DNA from 2 places in the Robertmurraya sp. FSL W8-0741 genome. Region 2 is predicted to be linked to the other one. Evidence: riboswitches for the same ligand, from Rfam matches in the RefSeq annotation. Region 2 holds a riboswitch; the other holds the start of a gene.
The links. Region 2 has a riboswitch for cyclic di-GMP ahead of NST02_RS20545 (hypothetical protein). Riboswitches for the same ligand answer to the same signal wherever they lie in the genome.

Region 1: linked by a shared signal. The riboswitch ahead of NST02_RS21460 (anti-repressor SinI family protein) and the one ahead of NST02_RS20545 (hypothetical protein) in region 2 are both predicted to bind cyclic di-GMP.

What each region holds. Positions count from the first base shown of each region.
Region 1 is NZ_JBBOQG010000001.1:4,398,530-4,414,628, reverse strand. Features, by position in the region: partial or broken gene NST02_RS21525 (sodium:solute symporter family transporter) at 1-110, shown strand, start outside; gene NST02_RS21520 (acylphosphatase) at 154-426, opposite strand; gene NST02_RS21515 (aminopeptidase) at 565-1,797, opposite strand; partial or broken gene NST02_RS21510 (transposase) at 2,069-2,250, opposite strand; gene NST02_RS21505 (YebC/PmpR family DNA-binding transcriptional regulator) at 2,363-3,082, opposite strand; gene NST02_RS21500 (MDR family MFS transporter) at 3,166-4,434, opposite strand; gene NST02_RS21495 (DNA topoisomerase III) at 4,864-6,951, opposite strand; gene NST02_RS21490 (GNAT family N-acetyltransferase) at 7,041-7,496, shown strand; gene NST02_RS21485 (YbjQ family protein) at 7,524-7,844, opposite strand; gene NST02_RS21480 (hypothetical protein) at 7,953-8,117, opposite strand; gene NST02_RS21475 (GNAT family N-acetyltransferase) at 8,280-8,801, shown strand; gene motA (flagellar motor stator protein MotA) at 9,185-9,979, shown strand; gene motB (flagellar motor protein MotB) at 9,972-10,724, shown strand; cyclic di-GMP riboswitch class I at 11,960-12,044, shown strand; gene NST02_RS21460 (anti-repressor SinI family protein) at 12,071-12,205, shown strand; gene NST02_RS21455 (helix-turn-helix domain-containing protein) at 12,539-12,862, opposite strand; gene map (type I methionyl aminopeptidase) at 13,309-14,064, shown strand; gene NST02_RS21445 (HD-GYP domain-containing protein) at 14,155-15,135, shown strand; gene NST02_RS21440 (DUF1128 domain-containing protein) at 15,382-15,606, opposite strand; gene NST02_RS21435 (low molecular weight protein-tyrosine-phosphatase) at 15,880-16,099, shown strand, end outside.
Region 2 is NZ_JBBOQG010000001.1:4,196,028-4,212,126, reverse strand. Features, by position in the region: gene NST02_RS20580 (TetR/AcrR family transcriptional regulator) at 87-656, shown strand; gene NST02_RS20575 (SDR family NAD(P)-dependent oxidoreductase) at 705-1,637, shown strand; gene NST02_RS20570 (sensor histidine kinase) at 2,649-3,608, opposite strand; gene NST02_RS20565 (LytR/AlgR family response regulator transcription factor) at 3,620-4,318, opposite strand; gene NST02_RS20560 (ABC transporter ATP-binding protein) at 4,509-5,261, shown strand; gene NST02_RS20555 (ABC transporter permease) at 5,251-6,408, shown strand; gene NST02_RS20550 (hypothetical protein) at 6,427-6,960, shown strand; gene NST02_RS20545 (hypothetical protein) at 7,018-7,365, opposite strand; cyclic di-GMP riboswitch class I at 7,493-7,579, opposite strand; gene NST02_RS20540 (ABC transporter substrate-binding protein) at 7,897-8,970, opposite strand; gene NST02_RS20535 (ABC transporter permease) at 8,967-9,770, opposite strand; gene NST02_RS20530 (ABC transporter permease) at 9,772-10,575, opposite strand; gene NST02_RS20525 (ABC transporter ATP-binding protein) at 10,565-11,677, opposite strand; gene NST02_RS20520 (sigma-70 family RNA polymerase sigma factor) at 11,871-12,386, shown strand; gene NST02_RS20515 (DUF4179 domain-containing protein) at 12,414-13,688, shown strand; gene NST02_RS20510 (FMN-binding negative transcriptional regulator) at 13,719-14,339, opposite strand; gene NST02_RS20505 (MerR family transcriptional regulator) at 14,488-15,249, shown strand; gene NST02_RS20500 (YbaN family protein) at 15,332-15,712, shown strand; gene NST02_RS20495 (hypothetical protein) at 15,807-16,007, shown strand.

The DNA of each region.
Region 1 (16,099 bases), 200 kb from region 2:
ATGCCTTCGGGATGCACACAATAACGTTTCCAGTATTGCTGTCATTAGCAGCTTTCATTCTAGGAAGCTTGTTGACGAAGAGGATTGCTATACAGGATTCTGCTTTGTAAACAAAAAAGCTCTTTCTACATGAGAATGGCTTAGAAAGAGCTTTCAATATTTTATTTTAAAAGAATGAAAAGGTTCTGTATCTTCCAGTTCGACAAAGCTAATGTCAGTTACTTTAGAAAAAGGGTTTCCTTCACGCAAGCTGTCCATAAATTGTTCAAGATTTTCTCTGTCACCAACTGCAACAATTTCGACCCCGCCTTCTGAAAGGTTTCTGACCCATCCAGTGATCCCAAATTGTGACGCTTTCATTTGCGCAAAATAGCGATACCCAACTCCTTGAACGTTTCCACTTACCGTAATATGCAATCGGACCAAGTGGATTCCCCCCTTTTATGTGCTTACTATATTATCTATTCTACCAATATCCTCCCATAAACTTAACAACAATGCAATATTCAATAAAGGTTGTCATAAAAAAAGACGATACAAAAACATGTACCGTCTTCATGCTTGTTAAAACGCCCAATCGCCCTTGCGGAAGACCGGTTCTTTTGAGCCGTCTGCATTAATTCCATCGATGTCCATTTCAGCAGAACCAATCATAAAATCAACATGGGTGATACTTTCGTTTAAACCGTTCTCGGCAAGTTCTTCGCTTGACATTTTCTTTCCACCTTCAATACAAAATGCGTAAGCACTTCCGATAGCAAGATGGTTTGAAGCATTCTCGTCAAAAAGAGTATTGTAAAACAAAATATTTGATTGTGAAATTGGAGAATTATGAGGGACTAGAGCAACTTCACCTAGATAATGAGAGCCTTCATCTGTTTCGACAAGACGTTTCAATATCTCTTCTCCTTCTTCTGCTTTGACAGCAACAATTCGTCCATTCTCAAAAGTAACAGAGAAATTATCAATTAAATTGCCGCCGTAGCTTAATGGTTTTGTACTGGCAACTGTCCCATTTACACCAGTTTTGTGAGGGACTGTGAAAACTTCCTCAGTAGGCATATTGGCCATAAATTCATACCCTTTTTCGTTGACGCTTCCTGCGCCCACCCAAAGATGTTTTTCAGGAAGTTCAATTGTTAAATCTGTTCCTGGTGCCTTGTAGTGCAGTTTTTTGTAGCGTTTTGCATTTAAATAATTGACCTTTTCATGCAAGGTCTGATCATGCTTTTTCCAGGCTTCAACTGGGTTGTCTAGATCAACACGAGTTGCTTTGAAAATGGCATTCCATAGCTTTTGAATGCTGATTTCTGGTTCTTCATTAGGAAAAACCTTTTCTGCCCATTTTTGCGATGGAGCTGCAATAACTGTCCAGCTCACCTTATCTGATTGAATATATTTTCGATATGTACTTAATGCTTTTCCTGATGCTTTTTGGAAGTTAGCGATTCGCTCGGGATTAACCCCTTTTAACAGATCTGGGCTAGATGAAACGATAGACATGAAGGCAGCGCCGTTTTCCGCCAAATCGATCATTTCTTTCGCACGAAATTCAGGATATTCCTGGAAAGCTTCGTCCGGTGCAAGGTCATATTTAGTTCGGGAAACGATATCATCATTCCAATTGACAATCGTATTATACGCACCTGCTTCATAGGCCTTTTTCACAACAAGACGTACAAATTCTGCTGAATCTAGAGCGGTGTTGATCACTAAAGTTTGCCCTTTTTGAATATTGACGCCAACCTTGACAGCGAGTTCGGCATATTTTTCTAAATTTCTTTGAAAGTCATTCATATAGGTATTCTCCTTTGTTAATTTGTCATTGCAAAGTTTAGAAAAAATTCGGTAATCGTGAGATCAGTTCTATCATACCGTTTATGATGGAAAAAATAAACTATTCAGTCTAATAAGTTGATCTTTTGAATATAGAAAAAAATCGACGAATTTCGCCGACTCAGTTTGTCGACAAAGGCATCAAGAGTACTCGGAGCAGACGCTCCTGCGGGGTCTCACCAGTCCGTAAATCCCAAGCACCTTCCACTCCAATCAACTAGTTTGAGCCTACTCAAGCAAGCTGCCAAGTCCAATTAGCCAATTTCTTTAAGTTCATGGCACTAAAAGTAAGCATTACCTGCATGGACTTGTTTTTAATCCCTCTTAAGGTTGTTCATCGGATACTGTGGGCTTTTCTTTTGCAACCGCAACAACTTGTTCAATCGACTCTTTAAGGCGTGCGTATATTTTTTTATCACCTCTACATAACTCCTAATTAATGAATATTCAATATCAAAAAAGACCGTAGGCCAAACTTTGATGAAATCTAGTTTGGCTACGGTCTGAATCAGTGAATTTCGCCGAATTATTGCCCTAAATCTACATTATGATAAACTTGCTGTACATCCTCAAGATCTTCCAATGCATCAATCATTTTTTCAAATTGTGCTTGGGCATCTTCTGGAAGAGTTACATCGTTTTGTGCAAGCATTGTCAATTCTGCTACTGTAAACTCGCTAACTCCTGCATTTTTAAAAGCTTCTTGCACAGCGTGGAACTGGTCTGGTTCCGCATAAACAATGATGGAGTCTTCCTCTTCTAGAATGTCACGTACATCAATGTCAGCTTCCATAAGTAGTTCCAACACATCATCGGCCGTTTTGCCTTCAACCCCGATAACGGCTGTTTTATCAAACATATAGGATACAGATCCGCTGACACCCATATTTCCACCGTTTTTACCGAAGGCAGCGCGTACCTCGGATGCTGTACGGTTAACGTTATTCGTTAAAGCATCGACAATGACCATGGAGCCATTTGGTCCAAATCCTTCATAGCGCAGCTCATCGTAGTTTTCCTCGGAACCACCTTTTGCTTTTTCAATTGCCCGATCAATAATATGTCTTGGTACATTATACGTTTTTGCGCGTTCTAATACGAATTTCAAAGTTTGGTTTGCTTCTGGATCGGGCTCACCTTGTTTGGCAGCTACATAAATTTCCCGACCGAATTTAGCATATATGCGACTTGTATTAGCGTCTTTTGCCGCCTTTTTGTCTTTAATATTATTCCATTTACGGCCCATAATTGAACACTCACTTTCAATTCTATTTAAGATAAATGATAAGAAATGATATTTTCACAGATCATATTATACCAAACAAATGCTCACTCAGTCACATTGGAGTGGAAATATAATGGCTTCCTTTTTTGGATAAATGAAAACATCAGCCAATACAAGCAAGCGCTAGTTAAGGCGAGTAGAGATAGGACGAAAAAGGTCCATTGGTATCCGATCCACACGGTTAAGGGTATTGTCATTGGTGCGATTGTTTTGCCGAGCGTGTAACGGAGACTTGCTGCTGCGAAATATTGTCCACGCATATGCTTTGGAGAGATTCTGGAAATAAAACTTTGCTGCAATCCAGCGACCATTAACTCTCCAAATGTGAAAATTAACATTGCCAGCAATAATCCCCAGATCCATTGTGTCTGTCCAAAAAGCAGGATTGATATGGCGTACATAACAGAAGAAAGGACAAAGACATTTCGCTCTAAATATTTGCTCATCCATTTTGTGACAGATACGGTGAAGATTGCGACCAATAAACCATTAAAAGCAAGAACAATGCCAAAGGCCTGTTCTCCGCCTACCTTAAATGTCCAATCACCAAATGACAAGAGGGTTTGATTGTGGACAACATCTTTAATATAGAGCGGAAAAAGCAAGTCGAGCTGCATGAAAGTTTGGGATGCTAATACCCCTGCAGCCATGAAGAGCATGAAGATTTTATCTTTAAATATAATTCCATAGTCTTTAAATTGTTTAAACAAAAAATGATACCATCTGCCATCTAATTGTTTTTGACGGGAAACGGCAGGTGCTGTTTCTGTTGTCCATTTTGCCAGTGTAAGGGCTAAGCCCAAACAGATAATGCTGCAAACAAACAGGAGCTCTGAAAAGTATTTAGTGTAAAAGATTGCTCCTAGAAGGGGACCGACAACGACCGCGATATTAATAGATGTGTAAAAAACAGCGAAGACATTGCTACGCTCTTTTTCGGATACTACGTCCGCTACCATCGCTTGGCTTGCTGGCCAGTAGATTGAACTGAAAAAGCTAACGAAAGCAAAAGCAATAAATCCAATAGCTGGAGATGTCGTCAGCGCAAAAATTAAAAAGCAGATGCCTTGGCCAAATGCGGATAAAACCATCATTTTTTTACGTCCAAAGCGATCAGCGCTATACCCACCTAATAGATTAGCAATGACTGAGAATGCTTGAGAAAGGACGAGTAAAAAGCCGGCCGTTCCTTTCCCGAAGGCTTCTGCAAAATAGATTGTCAGGAAGGGAAAAAACATCCAGAAGGTAATATTCATCGCTGCTTCTCCAAATAGACGGATCTTTAAATTTACATCCCAATCTCTTATTCTCATGATGATATCCTCGATTCTTTATTATATAAAAAACATCCTTTTTAAGGAAAAATCATACTCCCAATATGATACGACTTACAACCAATCTTTTACAAGGAAAATACAAGAAAAAATTTGGCAGCAGTTTTTCGACAAAAGGCAGCTGAACTTGTCTTTAATCGGAATGGCGATAAGTTTTCATTGCTTTTATGCACTAGGCAGTTTCCGGTGGCGTTTCGTATTGCCGCTATTGCAACGGCAAGGCATAATTGGACTGGAAAGTGAAACCACGCTGGTATAACGATACTCTCCCATGAGCTCAGATCATCTCCTCTAAACAACTAGCTCTAGGCTCTTTTATCCTTCATTTAAAAAAGACCTTAGACAAATTCGATCAATCGAGTTTGTCTAAAGTCTGAAATCAAGCAATAAAAACTTGTTTTTTCAAGATTAGTCTTTTTTCTCCATCGCGGCCTTCAATAAATCCCCGAGGCTTGTGCCAAAATCATCCTGCTGTGAATACTTTTGCACTAATTTACGCTCTTCGCGCTTTGTTACTGCTTTTTTCTTTCCTTCAGCTTTTTCTACGACGTTGCACGGACGGCATTGAAAGTAAAGTCCGGCTTTTCCTTCGTGCATCTCCATTTTTTTATGACAAGTAGGACAGCGGCGATTAGAGAGCTTCGGATCTTTTCTTTTTCGATAACGACAATCAAGGCTTGAACAGACGAGCATTTTTCCTTCTTTTGTCGTTCTTTCCTTAAGGAATGAGCCGCATTCCGGGCATTTTGAGCCAGTTAGGTTATGGGCCTTATATTTTTGATTGCTTTTCTTAATCTCAGAAATGAGCTGTTCCGTTTGTTTACGAATATTTTGTTTGAACTGTTTAGGGCTGCTTTTTCCTCTGGAGATCGCCTCAAGTTCTTTTTCCCATTTTGCTGTAAGTTCAGGGGATTTTAATTCCTCGTTTACGATATCAATCAATTGCTTTCCTTTTGCGGTCGTGAAGAAGCGGCCATTTTTTCTTTCGACTACTTCTGTTTGTATTAACCGTTCGATAATTTCCGCCCTAGTAGCAGGTGTTCCGAGCCCATACTTCTCCATTTGCGTGAGGACATCTGCTTCAGAGTATCTTGCAGGAGGCTCTGTCTGCCTTTTCTCCAAATTTACACTTTGCACAGTAAAGCTTTGCCCTTTTGCAATCGCTCCAAGCGTTTTTATGTCAGTCGCTGTTTCTTTTTGGGTAAGCTTTTTGAAACCTAGATCAATAATAACCGTTTCGTTGGCAGTAAAAGTTTCACCATTTACTTCAATAATGGCTTTTACTGATTCATATTTGTAAGGCTGATGGAATAAGGCGAGAAATCTCCTAACAATCAAGTCGTAAAGCTTTCGTTCATCATTGGAAAGATCGCTTAAGTGAGAGCGTTCTTCTGTTGGAATAATCGCATGATGATCGCTGACTTTGTCATTGTTAAATACTCGTTTCGCCAACACTTTCCCTTTATTTGCGATAAGGGGCTTAACTTCGTCTCGATAGCTGGATGCCAATCCTTGCAAGCGATCGAGCATCGTTCCTTCCATATCCTTTGTTAAATAGCGCGAATCGGTTCTTGGATAGGTAACGAGTTTATGTTGTTCATAAAGTTTTTGCAATACAGACAGCGTTTTTTTCGCAGAGAAGCCAAAGCGGTTATGAGCATCTCTTTGAAGCTCTGTTAAGTCATAAGGCAGTGGCTGCTGCTCACTTTTTTCCTTTCGGTTGAGTGCTTGAACACTACCTTTTTGGCCTTTAACCTTCTCGACAATACTCTGAGCTTTCTCCAGAGCGAAAACGCTTTTCTCGCCATTTTCTTCCCAGCTTGTTTTCAATGGTCCGATTTGGGCTTCAATCGTCCAATACTCTTTCGGCTTAAAACCTTGAATTGTTTTTTCCCTTTCTAAAATAAGAGAGAGGGTAGGGGTTTGTACTCTTCCAGCGGATAGGGGCTCCTGGAATTTAGTCGTTAATGCACGAGTGACATTCAATCCGATCAGCCAGTCCGCTTCGGCACGACAAACGGCAGATTGATAAAGTGCCTCAAATTCTTTCCCAGGCTTCAGTTTTTGGAAGCCTTCTTTAATAGAACGGTCCGTATGGGACGAGATCCACAAGCGTTTTATCGGTTTCTGCCAACGGATTTTATCCAAAATCCAGCGGGCAACAAGTTCACCCTCTCGACCAGCATCTGTTGCAATGATACAATCCTTAATATCCTTGCGTTTTGCTAAATGCTCGATAGCTTTAAACTGATGACTCGTTTGTTTCATAATTTTTGTACCCATTTGCTCAGGAATAATGGGAAGATCCTCAAGATTCCAATTTTGATATTTTTTATCGTAGTGTTCAGGCATTTTTAATTCGATTAAGTGACCGAGCGCCCAAGTAACAATATATTGATTTCCTTCGATGTAACTTTTATGAGATTGTTTGCACCCAAGAACGCGGGCAATTTCACGAGCAACGCTTGGTTTTTCAGCAAGTACTAAAGATTTCATTTGTTCACCTTTATTTCCTTTTTGATATTCCTTATTAGTATAACGGATAATAAAGAAGAATGGTAATGGGGTCGTATTAGGAGGTTTAAATGATTAAGGAATTTTTGATTGAAGAATATGGTAAGGAAGTACTGGAATTGCAGAAGAGATCCTATCAGGTCGAAGCAGAGCTAATCGGATCTAATGAGATCCCTCCATTAAAAGAAACGCTCGCACAATTAAAGCAATGTGGTGAGGCGTTTATTGGTTATTTTATAGATGGACAGCTAGTAGGGGTGTTATCATTTAAGATTGTGAAAGATGTGATTGATCTCCATCGGGTAATGGTGCATCCTGCTTATTTTCGAAAAGGTATTGCCAAACAGATGGTTGAGTATATTGAAAAAAAGTGGGAGTCTCGGCCAATGATGATTGTGTCAACAGGTGCAAAAAATTTACCTGCGATCAAATTCTACTCAAGGTTAGGATTTGAGAAAAGTGGTGAAAGTGTGTTCGGCGATATTGGCGTTATCCATTTTATGAAAAGATTGAAAAGAGACGGGTAGCAAAAACCGCCTCTTTTCGGCGTTTTATTATTGCTCTTTTATAAATACAGCGGTGCCGGTAGCAACACACATCATCATGCCGTCGCGTAATGTTTCAAAATCAAGGTCAACGCCAACGACAGCATTGGCGCCGAGTCGGCGAGCCTGATCTTCCATTTCGCGAATGGCAATTTCACGACCTTCAGACAACTTATCTTCATACGCACTACTGCGTCCACCGATGACATCAGTGATGCCTGCTAAGAAATCGCGAACGACATTGGCCCCCATTATTGCTTCTCCCGTGACAATTCCTAAGTAACGATCAATGACTTTTCCCTGTAATGTTGGTGTTGTAGATACCAGCATTTGTCCTTCCTCCTTTAAATACGCTTGAAGGCGCACTTTTTAGATAGTTATATCTATAATGATTACGTTTTGAAGGTGAGGAAGTTTCGTTAAGGGAAAAATGTTTTTTTATTCAACTTCTTTTTCTTCAAAACGGTTTTTAAACGCTTCTTGAACGACGATCAGTTCTTCATCACCAATCGCATCTTTTGATTTGCGTTCAACTAGTGTCCCTTCAGGGAATTTTCCTGGATGCCCTTTTCGTTTTTGCTTGAACTCCTTGCCTCTAGCCATCTTTCACCCCCCTTTCTGTTCTTTAGCTTGCCCTCTTTTTTTGGTGAGATTCAGTAACAAGAATGGGCAATATTCATGTTAAATAGACTTACAATTAGCTTGCCTATCAATTGTTTTTATTGGTAATTTAAAATCAAATAATCGAAAGCAAAGGTGATTTTTGTGGAGAATATTCGAATAGAGCAGATAAAATCAATGGAAGAGAATGTGAATGAACTTTCGGAGTTATTGGTACAGGTAGTGGATGATGGTGCCTCAATTGGGTTTTTGCCTCCAATGCAACTTTCTGTTGCAAACAAATATTGGAGGAATGTATTAAACCGAGATGTTGTTTTATTTGTAGCAAAAATAAACAATCAAATTGCGGGCAGCATCCAGTTGCATTTATGTATGAAGCCTAGTGGGATGCACAGAGCCGAAATTGCGAAACTCATGACCGCTCCTAATTATCGCCGAATTGGGGTAGCGCGGGCACTAATGAAAGCAGCTGAAAAGCGAGCGAGAGAAGAAGGAAGATCACTGTTAGTCCTTGATACAAGAGAAGGAGATCCTTCTAATATTTTGTATACCTCTCTTGCTTATATTCAGGCTGGTAAAATTCCTTATTATGCAAAATCGGCAAATGGTCAATTCGATTCTACTATTATTTATTATAAATCTTTCCATTCCAATAATCTCTCTTAAGAATTTGGTTCCTTTTTCCCATTGTTGACACCTATTTTTGAGCGTTCGTGATGATTATTTCGAAAAATTGTCGCGAAAACTAAAAATCTTGCGGTTCTTGTCGAAATAAATGATAGGATAGAAACCAAAGTTTGGACAAAGTAAAAAATGATAGATAGCCATCACCCTTTAGGCTGATTATAAATATTTGTCGCATCACAAAAGCGAAGCCTTTGGAGGAGCGAAGTTATCATTGTAGGTAATGGGCAGAGGACTAGGCGAAGCAATGAAGAAAACGAGCGTTTGCGGGCAGTCTTTAGGATAGAAACTATCTTTCTTTTACTGGAAAACCTTGAAATATAAAGCATAGTCAAATAGTTGCATAAGGGATAGGTGGATCAATAATGGATAAAACGTCGTTAATTGGGTTAATTCTTGCAGTTATTGGTGTTGGAGTAGGAATGGTTTTAAAAGGTGTAGGGGTAGGCGTATTGGTAAACCCTGCTGCCATATTAATCATTATTTTGGGAACGATTGGTACTGTGACAATTGCATTCCCTACATCAGAGATAAAAAAGGTACCTAAATTATTCGGTATTATTTTTACAGAAAAAAAATTAATGGATCCAGTCAAATTAATTGGAATGTTTTCAGAGTGGGCACAATTGGCTCGTAAAGAAGGGCTTCTTGCATTAGAAGCAAAAACCACTGAGGTTGACGATGAATTTTTGAAGAACGGCCTTTCTTTAGCTGTTGATGGTCAAAGTGCTGACTACATACGTGATGTTCTAACGGAAGAGATAGAGGCGATGGAGGAACGACATCATCAGGGTGCTCTTATCTTTACTCAAGCAGGAACCTATGCGCCAACTTTAGGGGTATTAGGTGCTGTTGTCGGACTAATTGCTGCATTACAAGATATGAGTGATATTGATGCACTTGGTCATGCGATTAGTGCTGCTTTCGTTGCAACATTGTTAGGGATTTTTACAGGTTATGCTCTTTGGCATCCTTTTGCAAATAAATTAAAGCGAAAATCTAAGAAAGAAGCAAAATTAAAGTATATGATGATTGAAGGTGTACTATCGATATTAGAGGGAGAAGCACCGAGAGTAATTGAACAGAAATTAGCTTCATACTTACCAGTCAGTGAAAGGAAGAACTTCCTAGAGGAAAGCGGTGAGAAGAACGGTGAGTAAACGCAGAAAAAAGGAACAGCATGATGATCATGTAGATGAATCGTGGCTGATTCCGTATGCAGATATTCTAACGCTACTATTGGCATTGTTTATCGTTTTATTTTCTATGAGTACGATAGATGCGCAAAAATTAGAACAGCTCTCACAGGCTTTTAATCAAGCTTTTACCGGTGGAACGAGTATTTTGGATTATCCAAATCCAATGCCTGAAGAGGATGCACAGGCATTAGACGATATTGAAGCAGAAAAGAATAAGGAAAGTACAGCGGCCAGAATCGAGCAATTAGAATTAGAAAATATTCAGAAGAAAGTAAATGCCTATATTAATGAAAATAATCTCACGGATAAGCTTGAAACCTCATTAACTGATGAAGGTTTACTGTTAACAATACGCGATAATGTTTTATTTGCATCCGGTAGTGCAGAAGTGCGGCAAGAAGATATTCATACGGCAAATGAAATTTCTGAACTCCTTGTTATGAGTCCGCCGCGCAATATCATTATTAGCGGACACACAGATAATGTCCCGATTAGTAATCCTCACTTTGAATCCAATTGGGAATTAAGTGTCATGCGGGCAATAAACTTTATGAAAATTGTTTTAAAAAACGAAAAGCTTGATCCGGCATGGTTTAGTGCTAAAGGCTTCGGTGAATTTCAACCGATAGCAAGTAATGATACAAGTGAAGGCAGGGCAAAAAACCGCCGTGTTGAAGTACTTATTTTGCCAATAACATCGGATTAAAAATAAAAATAGAAAGTAGTGCAGACCTGATTGGTTTGCACTATTTTTTGTTGCTGAGAAAATGATAGATTTTGCCGTGGTGTATACCACTTTCAATGAGTGTATCTACGTAGCTAGTTGATGAATATCATGCCTAGACCGATATATGGACTGATTTGACCGATATATTTGTATAAAGACCGAAATATTTCGATTTAGACCGATAAAATGAAATAAAGACCGATATTTAACTGGTTTTCTTATCCAAACATAACTTTGTCAGTGGGGATTTATAAAAGCTTGGTCTGCACAAAATGAGCCAATCACAGAGCCCTAATCTTTAGTTGGCTTGCACATCCGATCGAGTAATATACCTAGCCCGACCATGGAGGCAATTGGAATCGCGAAGTTCAAAATATGAAAAAAAGTCATTTCAATACCACCTTTCATATATTTTAAAAGGTTATTACTATTATTATAGTATTATTTAGATAATTCAGACATATATGTTTGAAAATTTTGTAAAATTGATTCATTTGACCTAAACAAAATTTTTTTATCCATTTGACATATTTGGCCAAGTAATGAAATAAAATGTAAAAAGTAAGATATTTGAAGGATGTGGACGAAATAAAGAGAAAAACGTTCGTTAAAACGAAAAAATGACAAAATTTCCATATTTCAAAAACATTTTAAAAAGATTAAAATTATATTAAATTCGCAATAAAGAACATTTGGTGATTTTGAAAGAACAAATGAGAGGATGTTGCTGTTGTATCGAAAAAATTGTGAAAAGTGTCATAAACCTTCTTTTAGTAGCAGTGAGTTCGGGACTTGGTTATGTCCTGAGTGTGGGAATGATTTAACGGCACATCCGTTCTTTGATCCGGTTACGTTCGAGCAGATTTTCATTAAAAAATTGCCTGTATCGCTGACGCGTGAAAGCAAGTCCGAAGTAAACAAGACGAATTAGGTCCAGCATTTTGAAGTATGAAATAATAACGAAAGATTTCAAATTGTCAATGCTTTTCCTTTTAGAATTACGAGAATGGGGCAAAGACTTTCGACAATAATTGCGAAATAAAGAACATTCTACTATTTATTCATATAGTAGCTGGAGCATTTATGTTGCTAGATGGCGAAAATTGTTTAAAAATAATATGTAAAAAATTTTAAATATTGACAAATAGTTACACTTTTATTGTTTGAAAGGCTGTAGACTAGAAATGGGATTACTTTCAGAAAAAATAAAGGACGCAAGAAAAGGGCAAACCTATTGAAAGATAGGGACGCAAAGTCTCAGGTCTAAGGTAGAAGTACTATGACGGCTGGACTGCTGAAATTCGTGCCGGATTTTAGGGGGAAAAATGGTGATAGAAATGAAAGGAAGAATTGAAGGTTTGGATATGGAATGGTTGGAACTAATTAAAGAGGCGAAGAAACTAGGAATTAAGAAAGAGGAAATCCGAGAGTTTCTTGCTAAAAATACGGTAAAGCAATAAGTTTTTTTGCGTTTCTACTTATTAAACTATTAATCATTTACATGTATCTTTTCTGACTTCATTTTAGACTAACATTTTAGATCATCACCGCTTTAGTTACCTAGCATAAAATTGAAAAACCTGTTCTTTTAATAGAACAGGTTTCAGAGTTTAGACAAAGTCAAAGAGTTCCCTTTTCAGACTGAGTGAAAAAGTTTGTCTTTCGCGGAGCGAAGCCTTGGGAGGAGCAGAGTTACTATTGGGCACCGGGCAAGGCGAAGCAACAGAGAAAGCAAGCGTTTGCGGGCAGTCTGCAGGTTTAGCTTCTATTTAGTCTAGCTTCAATTAGTTCTGTTATTTGCCTTGATTGGCTCTCCACTTATTAAACTCAAGATATTCTCTAAATTGTTCTTTGGATATACCAGAGTCCATAGCTTCTTTTACGATTTTAATCCATTCTGAATCGAGCTCTTCATCATTTAAGTGTTCATGGATTAGGTAATCAACTGGAACATGGAGAACGCCAGCAATTTTTTCAAGAAATTGAATCGACGGATTGTTTTGTAGATTTCTTTCTAAAGAACTTAAATAAGATTTAGCCACTCCAGCTTGCTCAGCAAGTTCTGAAAGAGACATCTTCTTTTCAAGTCTAAGTTTTTTTACACGATCACCAATCATGAATCACACATCCTATCAAAATGTATAATTTAATAATAGCAAATATTCAAAAGCAGTTCCATATTTAGAACGAAAAGTTCTTTCGAATTTTTCAGCTATCCATAGTAAGAAAATAATATTTATTTACATAGTAGAATATTCATTCAATTGTGACAATGCCCAATAAGACACATTTTAAATAACTCGATTGACCCTTTGGCTTGTTCCCGTGGACAGGCAGTAATTTGCACGGGAATGAGCCAATAATCGTATGATGAACATAACTAAAACAATGGGTAATGAGTCGATTTCCCGGTGTACAAAGTTGTAGTAAAAGCCGAATATTGCCAAATAGAAAATTTAACACCTATTAAAAGGTGTATGAAATAGAAATTATTGTGATTGTTACATGAAAAGTATTACAATGATGAAAGGTACATCTGTACTTGTATGAAGGAGGACTAGCGATGATTGTTTTAAAATCACAAAGAGAAATTGAAATGATGAAAAAAGCTGGAGAAGTGTTGGCTTCTGTTCATAAAGAAATTGCTAAGATGATTAAACCGGGAGTGACAACTTGGGAAATAGAAGAGTTCGTCGATTCCTTTTTGGCAAAAAAGGGAGCATCTGCTGAACAAAAGGGCTATAAAGGTTATGAGTATGCAACATGTGCAAGTATAAACGATGAAATTTGCCATGGATTTCCAAGGAAAGAACCTTTAAAAAATGGCGATATTGTGACGATTGATATGGTGGTCAATTTAAATGGAGCATTAGCGGATTCGGCTTGGACGTACGCAGTTGGGGAGGTATCTGACAAGACGAAGAAGCTTTTACAAGTAACAAAGGAAGCACTATATAAAGGAATTGAACAAGCGCAGGTTGGCAACCGCATTGGTGATATTGGTCATGCCATCCAGACTTATGTGGAAGCTGAAGGGTTTTCGGTTGTGCGTGATTTTATCGGGCATGGTATTGGCTCCGTTATTCATGAAAAACCTGATGTGCCTCATTTCGGCCTTCCGGGAAAAGGACCTCGTATTAAAGAAGGCATGGTCTTTACAATCGAACCGATGGTCAACATTGGACAGTATGAAATGAAGATGGACGACAATGGCTGGACTGCCCGTACGATCGATGGAGAATATTCTGCTCAATATGAGCACACGATCGCGATTACAAAAGAGGGTCCGATTATTTTAACCAATCAGGAAGATGCGTAAGGGGAAGTGCGTATTTTTTCTGAGTTCTAAGCACCTAGATTCACGAATTTAAAATAGAGCCGGTAAATAAAGTTGTACAGGAGAAGTGTCATGAGACTGATTAGTATTGATGAGTATAATCCAAAGCTAATGCAACTTGCGAGGCCGATTTATGATAAGCATAGACGTGTGTTACTAGGTGCCGGAAGAACGATACATCCTACTTATTTAGAAAAGCTCGGCGCCCTTGATATTCGCTATTTATTTGTTGAGGACGCCATTTCCTTTGGGATTACGATGGAAGAAATGGTCGATACACCAACTTGGATGGAAGCGATTGATGCGTTGAAAAATACTTATCGAGCTGTCGAGGAAAATCAGAAGCTCCCGATTCGTGAGATTCAAAAGCAAGTTGTAACGCTTGTCGATGAGGTGGCGAAACGGAAAGCGATATTTCTTGTTCCGACATCCTCTTTAACAGAGAATTTAAGGGAGTATGCCCATGCCGTCAATGTCGCTCTTATTTCTCTGCAATTGGCGAAAAAGCTGGGAATTTCTCAAAAGCAATTAAGGGAATTGGCTATGGGCTGTCTACTTCACGATATCGGAAAGGCAATTAAGGAAGAAACACAGCACCATGCAAGAAGTGGTTTTGAGTATTTACGAAAAATAAGAGAAGTCAGTCTTTTATCCGCCCATGTCGCGTATCAGCATCACGAGGCAATTGACGGAAGTGGGAAGCCGAGGGGATTAGAAGAGAAAGAAATTCATGAACTTGCTCAAATTTGTGCGCTTGGAAATGTGTACGACCATGCGATATCAAATAACGGACTTCCACCACATGAAGCAATGGAATATATTATGACAAAAAGTGACACATGGTTTACGGCCGAACTTATTGGTTTATTTGTCCAACAAGTACCAAGTTATATTCCCGGAACGAAAGTCAGACTCAATAACGGTCGTAAAGCAATTGTGACGAAGATTCTTAGAAATTTACAAAGGCCGTACATACGCTATTTGGATAGTGAAGAGGAAGTCTCATTAGGTGACTGCCATACACTTCTCATATCGGAAGTGCTTACTAGCTGAGCGCTGAATAAAGAAGAGGCCCCCAAATAATCACAGTTCATGGGAGCCGTTTTTTTATTGTCTAGGAAATCATAAAATGTAAAAAATGTGTATACACTAAATCAATTTGTTTTCATCTAGCTCCGGCACTTTTGTTCTTACCGACATTGATCTTTCGTGTCCAACGCTAATCGTTATTTCACGATTGAAACTGTTTTTTAAATTGAAGTGGGTAGGTAACGCTCTATTTACTATGTAAATAAGTTGTCATTGCTTTCTTAAATTTCCAAGTTCTTCTGCGAGAGCTTGCATTTCGTTGGGGCTAAAGGAATTTTTTTTCATCACAAGCTCATAAATTTCTTTTAATTCTTCATACATATTTTCATCGAAATGGGACGGTTTGATAGCCCCGAGATTTAAAACTTTAAGTTTTTCTTTAATCTTTTCAATCATATACTCCACATTTTCTACCGATGCTGTTGTTAAATTCATCCTTTTTCCACCTTTCATTTTGCTTAGACATCGCTTTTTCATGGTAAAATCAATTCTATTATTTACATATTCTTCATTGTTTTGTCCCATTCATAAACGGATAAATTTTTGCAATTTCATATTTGTAACATCCTTTAGTGAATATTATCATCTTTCCATAGTTTATAACAGGTATTCCATGATTTTTTATGAAATCATCTGTTGAAATCTCAACAAACAGTTGCATGTTTGAGGGTAAATCGAAGAAAATGGTAGATGGGAGGTATGCTATATATGGTAAAAGTTTTATTCGTCTGTCTCGGGAATATTTGTCGTTCTCCGATGGCTGAGGCGATGTTTCGAGATGCTGTGAAGAGGGAAGGTTTAGAAGGGGAAATTATGGTTGATTCAGCGGGGACTGGAGACTGGCATATTGGACAACCACCCCATCAAGGAACAGCCAATATATTAAAAACAAATAGTATTGAGTTTGAAGGAATTAAAGCTAGGCAAA
Region 2 (16,099 bases):
ATTTCTGCTTTTTTCTTTGTTTTAATTGACCGGTGGTTAAATATATTTTAAACTGTAATTATTAAAAGATTAGTTAGGAGGGCAATATGACACCGAGAAGGACTGTACAACAAGAATTGACAAAAGAAATGATAATGGATGCAGCAAGAGATCTCTTTTCTGAAAAAGGCTACCAGCATGTATCAATGCGACAAATTGCGAAGGAATTAGGGTACAGTCATGGAGCGCTTTATTATCATTTTAAAAATAAGGCAGAGCTTTTTTATGCGCTAGTAGAAAATCATTTTTCCATGTTAAATACAGTATTAGATCAGATCATGAAAAAAGAGATGGAACCTGGTGAGAAATTAAAGGAGATTTTTATTGGCTTTATCAAATTTGGGCTAACTTATCAAAGCCATTATGAAATAATGTTTCTAATCAAAGATGAAGAGGTAAGAAACTTTATTAATGAGGAACCGAACCATACGTATGAAAAATTTGCGAAAAGTGTTTATTCTTTATGTGGAAAGAATGTTTCAATCCAAGATGTATGGTTCATTTTTCTTTCATTACACGGCTTTGTGACGCACTATTGCCGTCATGTTGTCGGATTTGAAGAGGTGAAGGGCTTGGCCGAGGCTCATGCAAATTTTCTGTTAAGAGCCATTCACTAATTTTTTTTAATTGTATTTAACCAGTGGTCAATAAAAGGAGGAAGAAGAATGAAAAAGGCACTTGTTTTAGGAGCATCAGGTGGAATGGGATTTTCGATTGTTAACGAATTAATAGCACGGGGAGTAGAGGTCACTGCATTTGCGAGAACAAAAAGTAAACTTGAATCCCTTTTTGGTGACGTTCCAAATTTGCATTTTTTTGCAGGCGACATTTTTGAGGTAGAAGATATCAAGAGGGCAGCGAAGGATGTGGATGTCATTTTCCAATCGGCTAATATTCCATATCCTGAATGGGAAGAAAAGCTGGAGCTATTTATGAAAAATATTATTCTGGCTGCTAAAGATTGTGGGGCAAAGCTTGCTTGCGTAGATAATATATATGCATATGGGCGCAGTGCTGGAGAAAAGGTAAATGAAAATTTCCCGAAAAATCCCCATACGCAAAAAGGACGAGTGCGCTTAAATGTGGAAAATTTAATTAAACAATCAGAAGTGGATGCCCTAATTGCTCACTTTCCCGATTTTTATGGCCCTAACGCACAAAATACGCTGTTGCATTATACACTTGATAGTGTTGTAAAAGGAAAAAGAGCCCTCTATGTCGGTGATCAAAATATTAGAAGGGAATTTATTTTTACCCCTGACGGCGCCAAAGCAATTGTGAATTTAGCTTTCGATGAGAGAAGCTATGGTCAAAATTGGAATATTCCAGCCTACGGAACGATATCTGGAAAGAAAATCATTGCGATTTTGCGGGAATTAACTGGCTATGAAAAAGGTGTTTCCACAGTTTCAAAAAATATGATTAAATTCCTTGGCCTCTTTAATCGATTCATGCGAGAAGTAGTGGAAATGTTTTACTTAAATGAAGAACCAGTTGTGCTTGACGGCTCTAAATATGAACAAATGTTTGATGAAGTTCCGCGCACGTCCTACCAAGAAGGACTAAGGCGGACAATTGAATACATGAAAAAGCAATAGAGCGGTGCAACTCCTCTTTTTATTAGCGCATCACTACTATCATGGCTTGGTGGAGACAAAACTCGCGCAGTATGTTTTTTTAGAGGGGTCATAGGCACAAAGAAAGCTCAGTACAGAGTAAGTTTGTCCCAATAAAGGGTTCATTTGGACAGAGATCGTCAAAACGAAGGAAAGTGTGTCCTCATAAGGGGTTCATGGGGACAGAGAACAGTCAAAAAAGGCAAATGGTGTCCTTATAGAAGGCTCATGAGGACAAAGAACAGTTAAAACGAAGGAAAGTGTGTCCTCATAAGGGGTTCATGAGGACAAAGAACAGCCAAAAAAGGCAAATGGTGTCCACATAAGGAGTTCATGGGGACAGAGAACAGCTAAACAAAGCAAATGATGTCCACATAAAGGGGTCATGAGGACAAAGAAAGCCCAAAAAGAGCAAATGGTGTCCACATAAAGCGCTCATGGGGACAAAGAACAGCCAAAAAAGGCAAATGGTGTCCCCATAAAGGGTTCATGAGGACAAAGAACAGCCAACCAAAGCAAATGGTGTCCCCATAAAGGGTTCATGAGGACAAAGAACAGCCAAAAAAGGCAAATGGTGTCCACATAAAGGGTTCATGGGGACAAAGAACAGCCAAAAAAGGCAAATGGTGTCCACATAAGGAGTTCATGGGGACAGAGAACAGCTAAACAAAGCAAATGATGTCCACATAAAGGGCTCATGAGGACAGAGAAAGCCCAAAAAGAGCAAATGGTGTCCCCATAAAGGGTTCATGAGGACAAAGAACAGCCAACCAAAGCAAATGGTGTCCCCATAAAGGGTTCATGAGGACAAAGAACAGCCAAAAAAGGCAAAGTGTGTCCTCATAAAGGGCTCATGAGGACAAAGCATAGCGAAAACAAAGCCAAGCATGTCCTCATAGACCACTCCAAGTGGAGCAATCCGAGATGACAAATACAGCCTTCTGAAATAAGAACAGTGGCTCCCATGCCAAATACATGAGAGCCACTGTTTTTTTATCGAATCGCGGGGATTTTAATTTTTACGTGAAATTCTTCATTCTTATGGGTAAAATCGAGAAAGCCTTGATGGTCTTGAACAATGTTTTGGATGAGCTTTGTGCCGAGTCCCTCATGGCCATCTCCTTTTGTCGTATGCCCATAAGAATCATAGAGCTGATCGAGGATGGAGACAGGAATTGGCAAGCTATTATTTTTGCAAATTAAAAGGAATAGACCGCTTTTTTTGTAAAACTGCAGTGTTATATTGGCTTGCTTTCCGCGTGCTGTTTGCCATTCTTCACTGGCCTCAATGCTATTTGCTAAAAGATTTCCCACTAATGTGACAATCTCCTTGTCGGCAAGGGGAAGGGAAGATAGCGGAACTTCAAGGTCATAAACAACCTCAATATTGGCAGATTTTGCTCTTTGATACATTTGATGAAGAATCCCTGCGACGCTGCCCTGTTCGCCTTTAATAGAAAGATTTGTTTCTTCATATCCATCTACTAAGTTTGTTAAATAAACTCTCGCCTCGTTATTTTGCTCTTTCTCCAGCAAATAATGGAGGGCAGAAATATGTTTTAGAAAGTCATGACGTTCGCTTCTAACGATGCGAAAGGTCTCGTTTAATTGGTGCCGATATTCTTCAAATCCAGCAATTTCTTTTTTCATGAAAAAGAATATATGCGACAGCTTAAGACGAATATATTCGATGATTATAAAGCTAAGTAGTATGATGATATATACCCAATTGGAGGCTTCATGAAATTGCAATAAAAGAAGCACGATTTGGATGATTAGTAAAAGGCCATTCACCGTGTTGTCGAGAGAGAAGATACGGATGATCATTTTCTTCTGTAATATGAAGGTAAATAGGGCTGCGATGATGAATGCAGGGATGAGTGCTCCCGATACAATGAAGAGATGAAGTACTCCAAACAAGAAGAGCATCCCCCAATAAAGCTTGATTTTCAACTGTTTCACCTCTAAAAATAATTCTCTTGTAAAAAGTCAACCTTTTCCTTTGTGATCATAGCTTGTTCCTCTATTCCTTCGAAAGTTACAATATAGGAGTTTTTTGCATATAAGGAAAAGTTTTTAACGTAATGAATATTGATGATGAAAGAGCGATGTGAACGGATAAAGTCTCTTTCCCGTAATTCCCCTTCTAATTCATTTAAAGTTTGATACGTTTTAATTGGACCCGAATTTGTAAAAATTGTTGTTGAACGTCCAGAACGTTCGATAAAAACGATATCTTTCTTTTGAATGATATGGATGTCATTTTTCCTCTTTATATAAAGCCTTCCAGCAATATCTGTTGATTTTGTCTTTTCTAATAAACGTTCAACTGAGTGGATGAGCCGTTCTTTCGAATAAGGCTTCATAATATAGTCATGGACATTTAATTCAAATGCATGAACAGCATAACCGCTGTTTCCCGTTACAAAAATAACGGCTATATTAAGCGCGTGTGAATGGATAATATCTGCTAGCTCATAGCCTGAAAGACTGGGCATTTCAATATCAGCAATCAATAAGTCAATCGTTTCTTTTTTAATTTGTTCATAGGCCTCTTCAGCAGAAAGAGTGGCAAAAACAATTTCTATTCCTGATATTCCATCTATAATACCCTTTAATTTATCCAAATCAATTGGACGATCATCTACAAGACCAATTCTCATTTATTTCGCCTCGCTGCAATTTTCTTGAAATGACAATTTTCGAATACTTTTCTTTCCATTTTACCATCAAAAGATGAAAAAATGACCTATTTACGACATGAAATGGAATATTCACGACATAAGTGAAGATTTCATTTCATTTTGTTTGTATGATAAACACAAGAAATGACACAAATGAGGTGGAAGAAAGATGATAGAAATTCAAAAAGTAACAAAGCAGTTTCAAGATAAAAAAGTTTTTTTTACAGCACTAAAACATGTTTCGTTTAAGGTGGAAGAAGGGGAAGTACTTGGGCTTCTCGGAGAGAATGGCGCAGGGAAAACAACGCTGCTAAGAACGATTGCCACATTGCTTACACCAACTGATGGTTCAGTCAAAGTGGCAGGATATGACACGACCAAAAATCCGGAAGCAATCAAAAAGCGGATTGGTGTCCTTTTCGGAGGAGAAACAGGATTATATGATCGCTTGACAGCTCGAGAAAATTTAGAGTATTTTGCGACATTATACGGCTTAAGCAAGCATGAAACGAAGGTGCGCATTGATGAACTTTCGCGAATGTTTGGAATGCGAGATTACTTAAATCGTAAGGTTGGAGGATTTTCAAAGGGAATGCGGCAAAAGGTGGCGATTGCAAGAGCGTTGATTCATAATCCTGAGATTATTCTTTTTGATGAGCCGACGACAGGTTTGGATATTACATCTTCAAATGTTTTTCGCCAGCTAGTCCATCAGCTTAAACAGGAAGGGAAAACAATCGTCTTTTCCAGCCATATTATGGAGGAAGTGTCATTGCTTTGTGACTCTGTTGCGATGATGCATAAAGGCGAGCTTGTCTATCATGGTGGTTTGCAGGAGCTTTATAAGGAAGAAGGAAGCACTGATTTGAATTATATTTTCATGAGCAAACTTGTAAGGGGGAATGAGCATTATGCTTCTTAATATCTATTTAAAGGAAATAAAGGACTGTTTCCGTGACCGTCGTACATTACTGTTAACTGTATTTTTACCAATTATCATGATGAGCGGTTTAACGCTATTTTATGAAAAACTGAGCTCGGATGGCGCAGATGATTCATTAACACTAGCCGTGAGTTCAACAATTTTAGCCGAAGAAGAAAATATTTTTGCTGTCTATGAAAATATTGAACTGATGAAAACTGCGGATCCGGAAGCTGTCGTCCAAGCTGGTGAAGCACAAGCCGCATTATTGTTAACGGAAGGTTTTGCATCGAAGGTACAAGCTGGAGAAGCTGCGACGGCAACGATCGTTGGTGATTCATTTAGCCAAAACTCGGCTAATCTTATCAGTTTGGTAACAGATGCCTTAAATATTTACGAGAAAGCTGTTATTGATACAAGGCTACAGGAATCCGGGGTCGATTCGAACCTTGTTCACCCGTTTACTGTGGAACAAAGGGAACTTTCTGAAGAAAATTCAATGATTCAAATTTTAGGGTTATTATTGCCGATGATTTTAGTAGTTGCTATCGGAGTTGGCGCTTCTCCAGCAGCTGCAGACCTCTTTGCCGGAGAAAAGGAAAGAAAGACGATGGAAGCATTGCTGATGACACCAGTACGTCGTTCAACATTGCTTGTCTCCAAATGGTTGACAATTACAACGATAGGAGCTGTCACCGGACTTATTACCCTTTTAGTTGTCGTCTTAGAAATTACTTTTTTAACCGAAAATTTGAAACAGGCACTTACTTTTGATGAAAATATTTATTTAATTATATTAGTTGCCTTTTTGATTACGATTTTATATGCGATGTTTAATGCTTCAATCTTAATGATTACGAGTATTGTAGGAAAAACAATTAAAGAGGCGGGAAGCTATGCTTCACCCATCATGATGTTAAGTATTTTACCAATGATGCTTTTAACTAGTACAGGAGTTAATGAATTGACGATGCAGCATTTTGTTATTCCAATTTTAAACTTATATAGTTTAATAAAGGAGCTAATGTTTGGTGTAATTGATTTAGGACATATCCTTTTAGTAGTGGGAAGTAATGTAGCATGTATTATTGTCTTTTTCATTATTGGTCGAATTCTTTTCTTAAAGGATAAATGGGTGATGAACTAATTTGTTGGAGCTGATTATATGACACTATACCATTATTTAGGGGCGGATAAACCGCTCCTTTTAGGGAGTTTTGGGGAAAATTATACTCTAAAAAAGATGAGAGACATTCCAAAGCCAAAAAATAAACATGATTTGAGAAATGTTTTGGATTTATCCGATCTTGAAAACGAGTGGGTTAAGGTATACGAAACGGAAATCGATTTTGCCTTTATTACAGTTAGTGAGCTGCGGGATTCAGCTTTAGCAAAGGATTTACCCATCAATAAGCGTTATATGTATGAATTAGACGGTTCTTTTCAGTTGACTGGGGAGGATTATTTTCAAAACCGTATTCAGTATCAATGCAATGAAAAATGTTTTAGAGAATTATTTGCTTATTTAAAGGAGCACTTGCAAGTGGGAGAAACAATTGAAGTTTATTCTTGCTGGGATTCAGAGGAAAAACAACCTCGGGATAAGCGGCAGGACGGACAAATTGATGTAAGAAAATTCAAAATTACGTATCCTTTTTGTTTTGAAGACAAGCAGCTGATTACATTTTTTACAACGTAATTAGCCGTTTGTCTTTCCTTATTAAAAAAGCGACCGTTTAGGCCGCTTTTTTAGAAATTATTTATCTAACCTCATCCAGAAGGAATAATTGATAATAGAAGGTTTTATATTTGGTGCATTTTTTATTGACTTTATGTTTTGAATAAAATTGTTAAAGTTTTTAATATCTTTTAATGTTTCCATGTAACTGACTTCTTCGAACTGGTTAGCATGATGAAATTTAATGTAGTTGCAGCAAACCTTCTCGTCGATAAATTCAAGATACATGATTTTTGTGTGGTTAAACACATACGAAAAAATTCGATTAAGTGAGTTTCTCATTTCATCATTCATAGCGGATTGTGAATCCAAGTTAAATTGAGCACGCAGTAAATCGTATCGTGTCGATTGAGTCAATACTTTCAAGATACATTCCCCTTTAACGAAATTATTAAGTTATTTGCAAAGCGGACCGTAATCAAGGAAGCAAATGATGTTCAACATAAAAAATCCCTCAACGCATGAGGGATCATAAAAACAACTATGTCTTTCTTCATGCAACTGGCTGGCATGGTATGTGAATACTTTAGCCCCTATAGCTTTGCGTCCCCATTTTTCAATGGCTTTGCCAAATTAACCTTATTTAATTGTCGAATCAATTTCATTTTGGTCTATATAGGTCTATATGATTATTTTTGAAAAAGTCAACGACCTATATTCCTGCTGAAATAGAATCATTTATTGAACTATTATAACCCATAATTTTATATATTTCGACATATATTGACTATTTTTTGGGGATTTTTTGAAATTTTTTTTGAAATTAATACGATTTTGTCGAAAATAGGTCTTAAGTGTGATTTATATCACTTAAGACCTATTTTTTATAATGTGGAATGAATAAAATTGACTCAGTCTACTAGGAACCCATTTATTTTTAAACAGGATGTGTTTTCTCTATTTTCTATGCATTTTAAATTGAAGAAATAAATCGTTGTATAAGGCTAAGTTTTTCTTGCCAAGATTTTCATAGACCTCAAGTTTTTCAGTTAGCTCTGGTGACGGATAAAAGCGTTCATCCTCAACCATATCCTCTGGCATATATTGAAGAGCCTCTTTATTAGGGGTGGAGTAGCTTACCCATTCAGTGTTTTGGGCAGCAACCTCTGCATCAAGCATAAAATTAATGAACTGATGGGCACCTTCAATGTTTTTCGCTGTTTTAGGAATAACCATATTATCAAACCAAAGATTTGAGCCTTCAGATGGAACGACATAATCGAGGTTTTCATTTTCCCACATCATATCTGCAGCATCGCCAGACCAGACAAGGCCAATTGCTGCCTCTTCATTAGCGATGAGCATTTTGATTTCGTCACCAACAATGGCCTTAATATTTGGGGTAAGCGTATCAAGCTTTGCTTTTGCTTTTTCTAAATGGTCGACATTTGTATCATTTAAGGAATAGCCTAAGCTATTTAAGCCCATGCCGATAATTTCTCGGGCGCCATCAATTAATAAAATCTCATTTTCAAATGCAGGGTCCCATAAGTCATTCCAACTTGTTATCTCCATGTCACCAAGCATTTCCCGATTAAAGACAATACCGACAGTTCCCCAAAAATAAGGAACAGAAAATTTATTGCCTGGATCAAATGGAAGATCGATGAAGCGCTCGTCAATATTTTTAAGATTAGGCAGCTTTGAATGATCCAATGGCAGTAACAAGTCTTCCTCCAGCATTTTTGCGATCATATATTCTGATGGAACAGCGATGTCATATGTTGTTCCACCTTGTTGAATCTTTGTTAACATCGCTTCATTTGAATCAAAGGTTTCATAAATGACTTTCATGCCTGTTTCTTCTTCGAAACGGTCAATTAAGTCATCGTCAATATAGTCTCCCCAATTATAAATGGTTAATGTATTGTCGCTTGAGAAGCCTACTGCTGAATTTAAGCGATTGATTGCAAACAGCAACAGCAGGGATGCAATCACGACAGCTGCAAAAACGCGGATTAGTTTGTTCATTTGCGAATCCCTCCAACCTGAGCCTTGTTACGCTGCGTAATAAAGTAATAAATCACGACAAGGAGAATGGTAAACAAGAACAATAATGTGGAGAGAGCGTTAATATTTAATGAAATACCTCTGCGTGCTAAAGAATAAATTTCGACGGAAAGAGTGGAGAATCCATTTCCCGTTACGAAAAAAGTGACGGCGAAATCATCGAGTGAATACGTTAATGCCATGAAAAAACCAGCAAATATCCCTGGCGTTATAAAAGGCAAAATGACCTTAGTCAGCACGTTCCACCTACTTGCACCAAGATCCCGCGCGGCGTCAATTAATGTAGGGCTCATCTCCATTAGTTTTGGCAGAACCATTAACACGACAATGGGAATGCTAAAGGCAATATGGGAAAGCAGAACGGAATAAAAACCGAGCTTAATTCCAGCCATTGTAAATAGGATAAGGAAGGAGGCTCCGATAATAACATCCGGGCTGACAATCAAGACATTATTTAATGAAAGAATCGTATTTTTCGCCCGACGTTTCTTTACTTGATAAATGCTTAGCGCTCCTAAAACACCGATGATCGTCGAAATTAATGCGGATAAAAGCGCGATTACAAGCGTGTTTAAGACAATAATTAAAAGCCTTGTATCCTGAAATAACTCCCTATACCAATCCAATGTAAAGCCTTCAAAGTTATACATCGTTCCACCGCTGTTAAAAGAGTAGAACACTAAGAAAAAAATCGGTGCATAGAGAATGAAAAAGATGATGAATAAAAAGATTTTCGATAAAGGGGATATGTTTCTCTCCAACTTATATACCCCGCTTTCTAGTACCTGTTATTGTCATAAACAGAAACATAATAATAATTAAGAAAACCGCAATCGTCGACCCCATGCCCCAATCCTGTGTGACAAGAAAATGCTGCTCAATTGCTGTACCTAATGTAATCACTCGGTTTCCAGCGATTAAACGAGTAAGCATAAATAGAGATAACGCAGGAATGAAGACAACCTGACAGCCTGCTTTTACGCCATCAAGTGTTAAAGGGAAAATGACACGGCGAAATGTTGTCCATCTTGACGCCCCCAAATCGTTCGCCGCGTCAATTAATGTTGGATTTAATTCATTTAAAGCATTAAAGATCGGTAAGATCATAAACGGAATAAAGATATAAACCGATACAAAAATAAAGCTAAAGTCCGTAAATAATATTTGCTGTGTTCCGATTCCAATTGCTTCTAAAAAGTTATTTGTCACACCGTAAGTACCGAAAATTCCAAGAAACGCGTATGCCTTTAAGAGTAAATTGATCCAAGAAGGTACAATAATTAATAAAAGCCATAATTGCTTATGCTTTGTTTTCGTTAGTAAGTAAGCCGTTGGGTATGCGACCAATAACGAAAATAGGGTGATTAAAAAGGCATACCAAAAGGAACTTAATGTCATCTTCAAATACACAGGTGTGAAAAAATTCTGGTAGTTTATAAGCGAAAAATTACCTTCAATATCAAAAAAGGAATAATAAAGGACAAGAATAATCGGCGCAATAACAAACAAGGCAATCCACAATGCGTAAGGGACCATATATAGATTGCGGGTGAGCTTATTCTCCATGGCTATCATCTCCATCGCCATAAGCTTCTAATCGTTTATCAAATTCTTCTTCTGTTTCTCCCAAGCGCATAACGTGAATGGCCTCAGGGTCAAAGTAAAGGCCGATTTCATCCCCAACATTTGCTGCCTTTGTAGAATGGACAAGCCATTCATTGCCGTCCTTGTCATAGCAGCTAATTTCATAATGAACGCCACGGAATAACTGTGAATCAACACGCACTTGCAGCTTTCCTTTATCGAAGCTGGTAATTTCTAAATCTTCAGGACGGATGACGATTTCCACTGTTTCATTTTTGTCCAATCCTTGGTCTACACACTCGAACCGTTTGCCGACAAATTCGACAAGATAATCGTCAAGCATTCGTCCTTTCAAAATATTAGACTCTCCGATGAAGTCGGCAACAAAGCGGTTAATCGGCTCATCGTAAATATCTTTTGGTGTGCCACTTTGTTGAATTTTTCCTTCGTTAATGACAAATATTTCATCCGACATGGCGAGTGCTTCTTCTTGATCATGGGTGACAAAAATAAATGTGATTCCAAGTCGCTGCTGCAGCTCGCGCAGTTCATACTGCATTTCATAGCGGAGCTTTAAATCAAGTGCTGAGAGTGGTTCATCCAAGAGAATGACCTCTGGTTCATTCACAATCGCTCTAGCAATGGCGACACGCTGTCTTTGACCGCCTGACATTTCCTTAATTTCTCGATTCTCATAGCCCTTGAGGTTCACAAAGCTAAGAGCTTCCTTTACCTTTTGATCTATGTCAATTTGGTTCATCTTTTTTATCCGTAATCCAAATGCAACATTTTCGTACACATTTAGATGAGGGAAAAGAGCATAGTCTTGAAAAACCGTATTCACCTGTCTTTTGTTGGCAGGGACATCATTGATCTTTTTTCCATTAAAGTAAATCTCGCCCTTTGAAGCTTCTGTAAATCCTGCGATTAAACGCAAAATCGTTGTTTTTCCACAACCTGACGGACCAAGCAGTGTGTAAAACTTCCCGCGTTCGATCTCAAAACTTACATCATTAAGGACTGGTGGATCGTCATCATATTGTTTTGTTACATGCTGAAATTGAATAATCGTTTCGTTTTTCAAAACATGGCAACCTCCCTCTTGCAAATATTTGTAAAGACTATGATACGATTGACTTTGAATCTATTAATGAGAATTAAATCCGATTCGGAATAATTATACATGAAATGCAACTATATGCCATATTTTTCGAAAAAAATGTTAAAACCTTTTTTTGGTTTGGCGGTCTAATATATACAGAGTAGGGGGGAATGAGTTGACGACGAATGAACAGCTTGTTATAAAAGCAATTGCTGGAAATGAAGCTGCTTTTATAGAGCTTATGAAAATGTACAAAATAGATTTATATAAAACCGGCCTTTCTTTTTTAAAAAATGAAGAAGAAGCGCTTGAAGCTATTCAGGAAGTAACGTATCGGGCCTACAAGAGCATTAGAAAAATTAAAGAACCAGCCTACTTTAAGACATGGCTGATGCGAATTATGATCAATTATTGCCAAGATCAACTGAAGAAAAAAAAGCGAGAAGTCTTGAATGAGGATTATATACAAGCGCAAGGGGTGTCAGAGTCTCATTCAGCATTGGAAATAGAGGATGTGTTGCAAAGCTTAGATTCACGGTCTCGAGAGCTGCTTACTCTTAAGTATTTACATGGATTGAAAATAAAGGAGATTGCCTATGCCATGGATTGTCCAGAAGGGACGATTAAGACATGGCTTCACAAAGCACTGCAAGAGATGAGATCGAAATTTTCCGAGGAGGGAGAGAACTAAATGTTTTCGAATGAAGAGGAAAAGCTCATGAAATATAATCAAAACCTGGAACAATTAGCCTTGAATGAGGATAAGCTCAATGAAGCCATTGAAGCTGGTTTCCGCAAAGCTCAATTTGATAAGAAAAAGCGAAAAAAATGGTGGTTGAATGCTGCGGTGGTTGCAGCCTTGTTTTTCATTTTTTTCACATCCATTCGTGTGTCACCTGCATTTGCGAACTATATTGCTGAGATTCCTGGAATGGAGAAAATCGTCGAGTTGATCCGCCATGATAAAGGAATAATGACGGCGATTGAACATGACTATTACGAGCCGATTGAAGTTTCGGAGAAAAAGAATGGGATGGAGGTAGTCATTGATGGGGCTATTGTGGATGAGCATGGATTGGTCCTTTTTTATACGATAAATTCAGAAAAGAAGCAAACGGAAATCATGATGGAAAATGTCGTGTTGAAAAATATGAAAGGGGAGGAAGTGAAGTATGGCTCACACTCCTTCGGTACACCTCATTATTCCGAAAAAGGGGAAAAAACCTTTAACGGCACGATTGAATATTTCTTTGAAAATCCATTTGCTGAAAGAGAGTTGCAGCTCGAGATAGAATTGAAAGGTGATACGTACAACCTTCCTTTTACTTTAAAAGGAGAGATTAAAGCGAAAAAGACGTATGCGATTAATCAAACAGTAACAATCGAAGGACAGAAAATTCATTTGGTAGAGGCGACTGTTTATCCGTTAAGGGTTGGTGTCCATGTCAAACTGGATCCGAACAACACGAAGAAGCTATTGGAGTTTGAAGATCTCCGCCTTGTCGATGGGAATGGAGAGACATGGTCAAAAATCAAAAATGGAATTACTAAAAATGTACTTTCGGGAGATGAATGGCTCATCTATTTGCAAAGCAATTATTTTAAGGAGCCGGAAGAACTTTATCTTGCTTTCAATAAAATTCAAGCACTTGATAAAGAAGATAGTTCGCTTGTGATTGATACGGAAAAGGAAGAAATCATCGAACAGCCTAAGGGAAATAAATTGAGAGATCTCACTGTATCCACGAATGAGATCAGGGTTAACTTATATACGGAGAAAGAATTTCCGTACGGACTTTTTAATGAAGTAGTTAATGGAGAAGGAAAGAAAATCGATATTGACTCAAGCTTTTGGTCTGGATATCGTGATGAAGGATATGCAGCAATAGGGGTACAAATTCCCCATTTGAAAAGCCAACCTAATCCGCTAACGTTAGAACTCTCCTTCTTTCCGGAATGGATTTATGGAGAAGAAAAAATCAGGATCAAATAAATCAAAGCCGTGGCAAAGCAGTCACGGCTTTTAATATAACTCTTTCTTTAAGTTTTCTTTCATTAATTTTGCAATCTCTTGTTCATCCGTCCGTAAACTTTGTTCCAGTTTAGTTGCGACAAGACGTTGCCTCTCTTCCGGATGATTCTGACTTAATTTTGCTTTTCCTTCCATTTTATTGATTTTTATTTTAAATCCTTGGATTCCTTTGTTCATGCCAGAAAGAAAAGCATCATCTATTTCTTCTAAGTTATACGGGCTATTAGGAGGTTCGTATTTTGACACGATTTCATGAAGAGATTCATTTAACTCCTGTTCATTTTCGACCCATTCAACCTCACCATATATATGAACCGTTACGTAATTCCATGTTGGAACAGCTTGGTTCGTTTCGTACCAGGACGGTGAAATATAGCAATGGGGACCATGGAAAATTACTAATACTGTTTGAGCTTTTATGTCCTTCCATTGTGGATTAGGTCGGGCAAAATGTCCATATAAATAGGTGTTATCCCTGTTCAATATGAGTGGTAAATGAGTAGCTACTGGGATGCCATCATGGATTGAAAAGAGTGTTGCAAAGCTATAATCTTTTATAAGGGAAAGCATAGTCGCTTTGTCGTCAATTTTAAAATAAGAGGGAATATACAAATGATCTCAGCTCCTTTTATCTCATTAATTATTCGGTAAACCTGATTGAAATTCCTGTTTTTATAGATGAAGAAAAATTTTTAAGAAAACCTATTGACCTTTACGTTACGTCAAGGTTTATCGTGTAAACAGAAGGAGGTGAACGATTGTGGAATATACGGTGCAGAAATTGGCTCAATTGGCGGGAGTCAGTTCTCGAACACTGCGTTATTACGATCAAATCGGGATATTGACACCGGCAAGAGTTAATTCATCAGGATATCGCATCTACGGTCAAAAGGAAGTCGATCGATTACAGCAAATCCTGTTTTATCGTGAATTGGGCATAGCGTTAGAGACGATTAAGGAAATCATGACTGCACCTTCTTTCGATGCTGAAAAAGCATTAAACGAGCATCGAGAACAGCTTCTTAAAAAAAGAAAGCAGTTGGATTTACTCATCACAAATGTAGAGAAAACAATTGCTTCAGCAGAAGGGAGAATGAATATGAGCGACCAGGAAAAATTTGAAGGCTTTAAGAAGAAAATGATTGATGAGAATGAGCGTAAATACGGGAAAGAAATTCGTGAAAAATATGGGGAAGACACGGTGAATCAATCAAATGCAAAATTGATGAATATGAGTCAAGAGGATTATGAGGCTGTGACAAAGCTTGAAGCGGAAGTAAGGGAAGCTCTGGCGGAAGCTTTTGCAACAGGAGATCCTGCTGGTGAACTGGCTCAAAAGGCAGCGGAACTGCATAAGCGCTGGCTCACCTATTACTGGACAGAGTACAGTAAGGAGGCACATGCAGGGCTTGCTCAAATGTACGTTGAAGATGAAAGATTCACAGCATACTATGATAAGGAACAGCCTGGTATGGCAGCGTTTCTAAGAGATGCCGTTCATATTTATACTGGGCAAAAATAATGACCGAAACAATCGATTGGGGACGCCTGATCGATTTTTCGTTTATAATAAAGATCAGTAAACTTGTCTTGAAGGTGATTGTATCAAAAAAGTAACTAATTTTTTATTAATTTGTGCAGGGTTTGTAAGTTTAGGAATTGGTCTGTTAGGGATCATTTTACCAGTTATCCCGACGACACCTTTGCTGCTATTAGCATCCTATTGTTTTGTAAAAGGATCGGAAAAATTTGCGGTGTGGTTTAAAGGAACGACGATATACAAGAAGCATTTAGAGGAGTTTGTGACCAATAAAACGATGACTCTTAAGCAAAAAATAACGTTAAATTTATTTGCCGACAGTATGATTGCGATTGCTTTCTTTACCGTCGACAAATGGTCTGTAAGAGTGATTCTCATTTTAGTAGTCATTTATAAATACTATTATTTTATTACGAAAATTAAGACAGTCAAGGCATCGAAATAAGAATGCAGGGCTTTCGTATAGCTCACAAGTAACTCGGCTTGAACAATATTGTTGAGGCAAATGCTCCGTATAAATTGTAAAGCAGGTGAAGAGAATGTTCGTCGGGCGTGCGTTGTATATATTAGGGTTGGTGTTTGTATTATTTAGCAGCCTTTTAGTCGTGATGTCGATTTTCTCAAAACATGGTGGAGAAACAGCAATACCATTATTCGCATTGCTTAATGGATTGATTGCAATGGGGATTGGAGAGCTGGTTATCGATCTGAATCATCGAAAAAAAGATGAGAAGAAATAATAGATTTCAATCATATGTTCTGCATGAAAAAGACAAGCCTAAAGCAATGGGCTTGTCTTTTTTTGTACGTTTTTTCACTGTAACCGTTGATA